DNA from 2 places in the Teredinibacter haidensis genome. Region 1 is predicted to be linked to the other one. Evidence: riboswitches for the same ligand, from Rfam matches in the RefSeq annotation. Region 1 holds a riboswitch; the other holds the start of a gene.
The links. Region 1 has a riboswitch for thiamine pyrophosphate ahead of H5715_RS15465 (TonB-dependent receptor). Riboswitches for the same ligand answer to the same signal wherever they lie in the genome.
Positions count from the first base shown of each region.

Region 2: it holds a riboswitch for thiamine pyrophosphate, as region 1 does, so the genes downstream of both, thiC (phosphomethylpyrimidine synthase ThiC) here and H5715_RS15465 (TonB-dependent receptor) in region 1, are expected to answer to the same signal.

Region 1 covers NZ_CP060084.1:3,834,230-3,838,408, reverse strand. The annotation lists gene H5715_RS15475 (DUF3014 domain-containing protein) at 1-127, opposite strand, end outside; gene H5715_RS15470 (cellulose binding domain-containing protein) at 598-2,115, shown strand; TPP riboswitch at 2,211-2,309, shown strand; gene H5715_RS15465 (TonB-dependent receptor) at 2,398-4,179, shown strand, end outside.
Region 2 covers NZ_CP060084.1:4,401,430-4,405,608, reverse strand. The annotation lists gene thiE (thiamine phosphate synthase) at 1-666, opposite strand, end outside; gene thiC (phosphomethylpyrimidine synthase ThiC) at 650-2,344, opposite strand; TPP riboswitch at 2,466-2,566, opposite strand; gene H5715_RS17980 (efflux RND transporter permease subunit) at 3,236-4,179, opposite strand, start outside.

The DNA of each region.
Region 1 (4,179 bases):
CACCTAGTATTAACGCAATGATCAGCAGCGCGAGTAAAAGCGGTTTTACTTTGGCGGGTGCAGGCACCAGCGTTTCTTTGGTGTCTTCGAGATTGAGGTCACCTAATTTTTCAATATCGTTTCGCATACTGATGTCCTTGTAACTGCACGACTCTATGATGATTTTCGTGACGATGAGTTCCCGATTTTCCGATCTCTTTTACTATTTTGTGGCGCTGAGCTCAAGTGATTATCTATATGATCCGTGCAGATAAATTTATTGCTATGAATGGTTCCTGAGGCCTGTGAGGGAGCGCACAGTTTGTAACGAAATAGTTCACAGCCCTATGAGTAGCGTTTGCATTTATACATGCTTTGCATTTTGATATTTCGTTAGCTTTTTTGCAAAGCTGTTTTTACTGTAAAACTATTTTTGTGCATTGTGCTGGTAAGCTTTAAACTGTCTTCACGAGCCGCTTACGGGCTCTGGCTATAACAATAAAAAAGGCCAAATTGCATTTTTCAAGGTAATGATTTCGCTTATCCACTCCCCTGGGGTCGATCCGTTAGCGTAGCTGTCTCATTTACAAAATAACTTTAATGATCTATGAGGGCGCCATGAAACACTCAAAATTTAAACTATTGCTGGCAGGTTGTACCATACTGCTCGCACAAGCATCTCATGCACTGGTTTCCGGTGCGGGGGAAGCTGTGCTTACTATTCAAAACAGTTGGGGTAGCGGTTATTGTGCCGATGTTACTATCTCCAATAATGGCAGTTCCAGTATTACTGACTGGGCTGTTGGCTTAGACTTGGCCGGTACGAGTATCGGCAATTTGTGGAACGGAAGCGTGAGCGGTAGCACTGTGACTCCTGCGGCTCACAACGGCAGTATTGCTGCTGGTTCCAGCGTAAATTTTGGCTTTTGTGCAAACGGCTCGGGTACGCCCAGTGTCGCGACCTTAAGTGTTTCTGGTGGTGGAAATACCAGTAGCTCCAGTAGCTCGAGTGTTGTCTCTTCAAGCAGCAGTTCTTCCATTTCCAGCAGCTCTTCAAGCTCAAGTAGTTCCAGCTCTTCCTCTTCAAGCAGCAGCTCAAGTGTAGTCTCTTCAAGTAGCAGTTCCAGCAGTAACAACACTGACTGCCAGGAAATGTGTCAGTGGTACCAGGATGATCCCCGTCCGCTGTGTGTGAATCAGGATTCTGGCTGGGGCTGGGAAAACTCACAAAGCTGTATTGGTCGCACAACCTGTGAAAGCCAAAGTGGTAGTGGTGGCGTTGTTAGCAGTTGCAGTACTTCTTCGTCTAGCACCTCCTCTTCCAGTTCTTCTAGTAGCTCTAGCAGTTCCAGCAGCTCTAGCAGCTCTTCCAGCTCATCTGTGGTTAACCCTCAGGGTTGTGATGGCTATGCCACCCGCTATTGGGATTGCTGTAAAGCTCACTGTAGCTGGAGCGGAAATGTACCCAGCGGTGTAGAAACTCTGGGCGCCTGTACGACCAATGACTCTCCGTTGAATGATGTCGATGCTTCCAGTGCCTGTGACGGCGGCGACGCCCATATGTGTCACAGCTTAACGCCTTGGGCCGTCAGCACTACGTTGTCTTATGGTTATGCGGCAACTTCTAGTGGTGATGTTTGTGGTCGTTGTTATGAAATCCAGTTCACGGGCGCTTCTTACAATGGTGGTGACGATCCCGGTTCTGCGGCTCTGGCTGGAAAGCGTATGATCGTTCAGGCCACTAACATCGGCTATGATGTTGGCGGTGGTCAGTTTGACATTTTGGTTCCCGGTGGTGGCGTAGGCGCATTTAACGCCTGTTCCGATCAATGGGGAGTGTCTAACGATGAGTTGGGTGCTCAATACGGTGGTTTACTGGCCGCGTGTAAAGATGAGCTGGGTTGGAATGCAAGCAGAGAGCAGTACAAAAGTTGCCTGTCTCAGCGTTGCGATAATGTATTCGGTACTCGTGGTTTAACCGAGCTGCAGCAGGGTTGTAACTGGTATGCCGAATGGTTCGAAGCGGCTGATAACCCCAGCCTGAAGTGGCATGAGGTGGCTTGTCCTGCCGAGATTACCGCTCGCTCAGGTGTGGATCGCGGCTTCTTGAACGATATCAGCAACTCCTGTAATTAAGTTTTCATTTCTTAAAATCCGGGCTCCGTTACCTTAACGGAGCCCGGTTATCCTTACCTTCTACTGAAAACACTTCCTTTCTGCGCTAGAATGCACGCTCTCCTGAGGGGTGGCTGTACGCTTGTATAGCCTGAGATAGTCCCTTTGAACCTGATCCGGCTAGTACCGGCGTAGGAATAGGACGTTCGTTTAATTTTCGAACAACTAGGGGGGCGCAAGTCCCCGTTCCACCTTTCCCAGCCTGCACACCGGGTCTCCTATTTAATTCATAGAAGGCCTGATATGACCAAACGTTTTTACCCACCCCTAGCACTGTATTCACTGGTTTCCTTTGCTATCAGTAGCACAGCTTTTGCCCAAAATGAGCAGGAAGAAATAGTGGTTACCGGTGAGCTACGCAACATCGAGCAGTTGGACTTGGCAAATAGTGTCTCTGTGATTAGCGAAGAGCTTATCGAGTCGCGCAACGCTAAGAACCTGGAGGATATACTTGGCCTTATCCCCAACGTGAATTTTTCTGCGGGCGCTTCCCGCGGCCGTTTTATTCAGATTCGTGGTATTGGTGAACGCAGCGAATTTGTTGCACCGATTAACCCGTCTGTGGGCGTGATTGTCGATGGCATCGATTTCACTGGTCTGGCAACAGGTGTCAGCGGTTTGGATGCATCACAGGTGGAGGTTTTTCGCGGCCCGCAAGGAACGCTGTACGGCGCTAATGCGTTGGCTGGAATGATTAACGTGGTAGGTAATGCGCCGGCAGAGGCTGCCGGCGGTAAGGTGTCGGCGGGAATCGGTAACTATGGTAGCTATGATTTGGCTGGCACGGTGACCACGCCTTTATCCGAAACCGTTGGTTGGCGCCTGGCGATGCAAAAGAATGTCAGTGACGGCTATATTAAAAATGATTATCTGGATCGCGACGATACCAACAATATTGATGAACTAAGTCTACGCAACCACTTGTCTTTTGACGTTTCCAAGGAATTACACGTTGATTTAATCAGCTATTTTGTCGATGTCGATAATGGCTACGATGCTTTTAGCCTGGATAATAACCGCCATACCCTGTCTGATGAGCCAGGCCACGACCGACAAAAAACGTTTGCGCATGCATTAAAAACCCGTTTTACTGGTTTTGGCTTTGCCGATTTGAATGTGGTTTTAAGTTACGCTGATTCAGAGGTGGAATACGGTTACGATGAAGACTGGTCCTTTTTAGATATCTGCCCTGCTGATTCCGCGTGCGCTGGTTGGGAATATTCCTCGACGGATAACTATCAGAGGGATAACAATAATTTTTCTGTAGACTTACGTCTGGCTTCAAAATCGCAGGAAACAGCGGTGAATTGGGTGGTTGGTGCGTATTATCGCGATCAAGATGTAGAGCTGATACGTACCTATACTTATGATGCCGACTATAACAGTGACTTCGGTACTCGCAATGCTGCCCTATACGGACAGCTGGATATCGCGTTGAGCGATCGTCTCAATTTGGTTACTGGTTTCCGTGCTGAAGATTTTGAGGCGGATTATTCGGATAGTAATAATTCGCAGTTTGAGCCAAGCGAAAGCCTGTGGGGTGGAAAAATTTCACTGGAATACAAAACGGAAAGCAATGCACTTGTTTACGGCTTAATTTCCCGTGGTTACAAGGTTGGTAGCTTTAACCCGGAGCCATCGTTGGCAGAGCAACAGAAAACCTTTGACACGGAAACGATGCTTAACTACGAGTTGGGCTTAAAGAGCTCTCTTCTCAATAATACTCTAGATCTTCAGGTCGCCGGCTTTTACCAGCAGCGCAATGATATTCAGGCAAAGCAATCCCGCGCCCTCCCGTTGGATGAAGGGTTTGAATTTATCGATTTTCTTACAAATGCTGCTGAAGGTTACAACTACGGCTTGGAAACCGAGGTAAACTGGCGGGTAAGTGATAACTTAACGTTATTCTCGTCCATAGCGATTCTGGAAACAGGCTACGAAGACTTTGAAAATCGCAGCCATGTTGACCGCGACAAAGTAACCGGTGAAGGTTACGATATGAGCGACAGAGCGCAGGCTCATGCG
Region 2 (4,179 bases), 570 kb from region 1:
CCCCTGCGCAGAAAAAACCGTAATTGCCGTCGCCAATGTGCAACCCGTCCCATGTGAATTTATCGAGTCAATTCTCGTATGTCGCCATAACTTGCAACCGCTATTGCCAAACTCATAGAGACAGTCGGCCAACTGTCCTTTGGCAATTTTTTTCCCCGTCACTAATACCGCTCTCGCGCCCGTGGTGGAGAGCTTTTCAATACCACCCAAAGCGTCTATTTCGTGTTTATTGGGTGTTATCAGTTTGCAGTAGGAAAATAGTGGCGATAGATCTACTTTACCCACGGTAAGACCATCCTGGTTACTCGCGATCTGTACCGGATCTAACACCAGCTCTACCGGGTTTTTCTGCAACCACTTGGCAATTACCTCTACTTGTTCCTGCGTTGCCACAAGGCCCACCTTAATCAGCTGTGGACGTCCATCTTCGAGCAAGGTATTCAATTGCTGCTCTACTACTCGCGGATCAACCGCCTGTACCATCGCAACCTGTCGAGCCGATTGCGCAGTTACCGCAGTAACAATAGTGCAGCAGCAGGCGCCGAGATCCTGCGCTGTCAGGAGGTCGGCCTGAATGCCCGCGCCCGCGCGGCTGTCTGAACCACCAACGGCCCAGATTAGTGGGGCACCGTCTATCGCCAAATTGGTGTCATACAGACTCAACATCTTTTTCGGTTCCTAAAGCTTGGTATAACTCGCCACCAGAAGACAGAAACTGCTCCGCTTTATTGCGTAATCCTTCATGTTTTTGAACGGCATCGCGAATATCCTGTGATATTTTCATTGAACAGAATTTCGGCCCGCACATGGAACAAAAGTGAGCACTTTTTGCCTGTGGTTGCGGTAAAGTTTCGTCGTGATAGGCTTGCGCAGTTTCCGGATCGATAGACAGATTAAATTGGTCCTGCCAGCGGAACTCAAACCGTGCACGGCTGAGCGCGTCGTCTCGAATCTGGGCGCTGGGCAATCCTTTTGCAATATCCGCTGCGTGGGCAGCAATGCGATAGGCGATCAAGCCCTGTTTAACATCTTCTTTTTCCGGCAGACCTAAATGCTCTTTAGGCGTGACATAGCACAACATTGCGCATCCCTGCGACGCAATTAATGCCGCGCCAATACCTGAGGCATAGTGGTCGTAGCCGGGAGCAATATCGGTAATCAACGGGCCGAGCGTGTAGAAGGGCGCCTCGTGGCAATGTTTTAATTGCTCGTCCATATTTTCCTGAATTTTATTCAGAGGCACATGACCCGGCCCTTCTATCATGACTTGTACGTCGTATTCCCAGGCGATTTTTGTGAGTTCACCCAGGGTGCGTAATTCTGCGAACTGCGCTTCGTCATTGGCATCGGCAATACTTCCCGGGCGCAGCCCGTCGCCAAGTGATAACGACACATCGTAGTCTGCACAGATCTCACAAATTTCTCTGAAGTGCGTATAGAGAAAATTCTGGCTATGGTAGGTCAGACACCACTTAGCCATTAGAGATCCACCGCGCGAAACAATGCCGGTAACGCGGTGCTCGGTCAGCGGCACATGCTCCAATAACAACCCCGCATGAATAGTGAAATAGTCCACCCCCTGGCGCGCCTGATCAATCAGCGTTTTACGAAAAACACCCCAATCTAAATCAGCCACATCGCCACCGACTTTTTCAAGCGCTTCGTAAATGGGTACGGTACCAATGGGCACCGGCGAATTACGTAAAATGGTTTCCCTGGTGAGCGGAATATCTTTTCCCGTGGAGAGATCCATGACGGTATCTGCTCCCCAGCGAAGCGACCACAGCAATTTTTCTACTTCGATTTTAATATCTGACTTAAGCGCCGAGTTACCGATATTGGCGTTTACCTTAACGCGAAAATTCCGGCCGATAATCATCGGCTCTGCTTCGGGATGGTTGATATTAGCGGGGATAATTGCCCGCCCATCGGCAACTTCCTTTCGCACAAACTCCGCGTTAATCGGCCCCTTGGGGTCACCCAGATTTTCGCGCAAAGCAATATATTCCATCTCCCGCGTAATAATGCCACGGCGCGCATAGTAGAGTTGTGTTACGCCACGATCAACGGCGCGTTCCCGGTGTCGCTCGCCGAAACTTGAGTCGGAAGTAATTAATTTCGCAGCAACGGTATCGCCTCTCGCATCAATCCAGCTCTCTCTAAGTGATGTGATACCTTTTTCGATATCAACGGATTTACGCAAGAATTCGCCCGCCGTATCGTAGACAGGAAGGTCGCCCTCTTCAGTGTGAATGACCCGTTGCGCCACAAACGCAGAGCATTGTTCATCGCCTACATGACACGGTGATGAACCAGGAATAGATAGTTTTTCGAATTGAGACATTACACACCTCCCATGTGGGTGAAGAATAAACGGGAGGTATAGAAACTGAATGAGGAAAGTTTGAGTTGCAGATACGCTGTTAAGATTTTCGCCCTATGCGGGCAGGAAAAATGGTTTATATGTATCTGTAATTCTTGTTCCCTTCGCAGGCATTATCCTGATCAGGTGGTACGGATTCTGTCTAATGACAGTCTCAGCTCTACAGCGCTCCGACAAGTTCGAGCTGGAGTATACGCTAAGGACATACGCATGAAAAGGGTGTGCTTCGCAGCTAGAAAAAAGGGCGAATATCCCTAACAGCGAGAGCCCCCAATAAAGTTCCATTGTGCTGGCCAAACTTCCCGCTACAGTTATTGATGGAATATGATACCAAAAACACGGCACCGCTATCCTCAACACAGTTATCTCTTGAGCAAGATCTTTTGATATTTTCTGGCTTTTTTATTTCCTTATCACTAGGCGAAAAAAAATTTGTGCACTTATCTCCGACAAGCTTTCTACTCTCGCGAAAAAAATATTTCGCCTAATTCATTTTTCACTTGCGCGCTACTCTAGAGACCTGGCAACGATTAACTTGAAAAAAATTTAGTTGCATAGGCTGAATCAACAATAAGACTTGTGGCGCTTCCAGGAATATTCAACTGCTCGTCCGCCACGTACCTCTCGCCGCCCTTTATCAACAGCATCCTATGCTGTCATCAGTAGGGCGTTATCTTCATTTACGAACTGATCGAAAACTATTTTTTGTGATTAAAGGAGAGCGTTTTAGAATTACTGCCCCGCCGTAGCGAGACAGAACACGAGGAAAGGCTGCGCCACTAATTTAACTTTCTCGCGAGTTACCAGCAGCCAGACCAGCGGGGAAACTGGCCTGGAGTTAAAGACAGCGCCCTATGCTTCAGCAAGCTCAATAGTGTTCTCTTGCGGGGGCAATTCAGTCAGCTCACCTTGCTGATCTTTTGCTATCAACATATAAATGGAGGGCACAACAAAGAGAGTAAATACGGTTCCGATCGCCATTCCACCAACAATGACCAAGCCGATGGAGTTTCGTGCTTCGGCACCAGCACCGGTGACGAGCACCAGAGGAAAGTGACCCGCAACGGTCGCAAAGGTGGTCATTAAAATGGGTCGTAATCGGGTAGAAGCAGACTCGCGCACGGCGGCAAGTTTACTCAAGCCCTGCTCCTGTAATTTATTGGCAAACTCCACCAAGAGAATTCCGTTTTTGGAGACCAGACCAATCAGTGTTACCAGCCCCACCTGCGAATAAATATTCAGCGTGGTGGTGAATCCGTCCGTCCAGAAGCCCATGCCCGGCACTGGAAACTTAAGGAAAGTAAAAATGGACGCACCGAACATCGCCAGTGGAACCGAGCCAGCCAAAATCACAAAGGGATCACGGAAGCTATTAAATTGCGCAGCCAGCACCATAAATATCAGCAGCAGCGCCAACATAAAGGCCGGAACAAACTTATTACCTTCGCGACGTAATTGGCGGGATTCACCGGTGTAGTCAACCATATAGTCGCTGGGCAATATTTTCGCCGCCTCAGCTTCCAGGTACGCTAATGCGGCATCCAGTGATTGCTGAGGAGCACCGCTAAGCTTGACAGCGTTGAGCTGCTGGAAGCGATTCAGCGAGCGCGGCACTGTATTCTGCCTTATTTCAGCCACGGTACTCAGCGGTATCAGCTTACCTTCGGGACCGGTAATAAAAATATCGTTGAGTTGTTCCGCGTTTAAACGCTCACCGCGCTTAACCTGTGGAATAACCCGGTAGCTGCGACCGCCGATATTGAAGCGATTGACGTAACCACCGCCGAGCATCACGC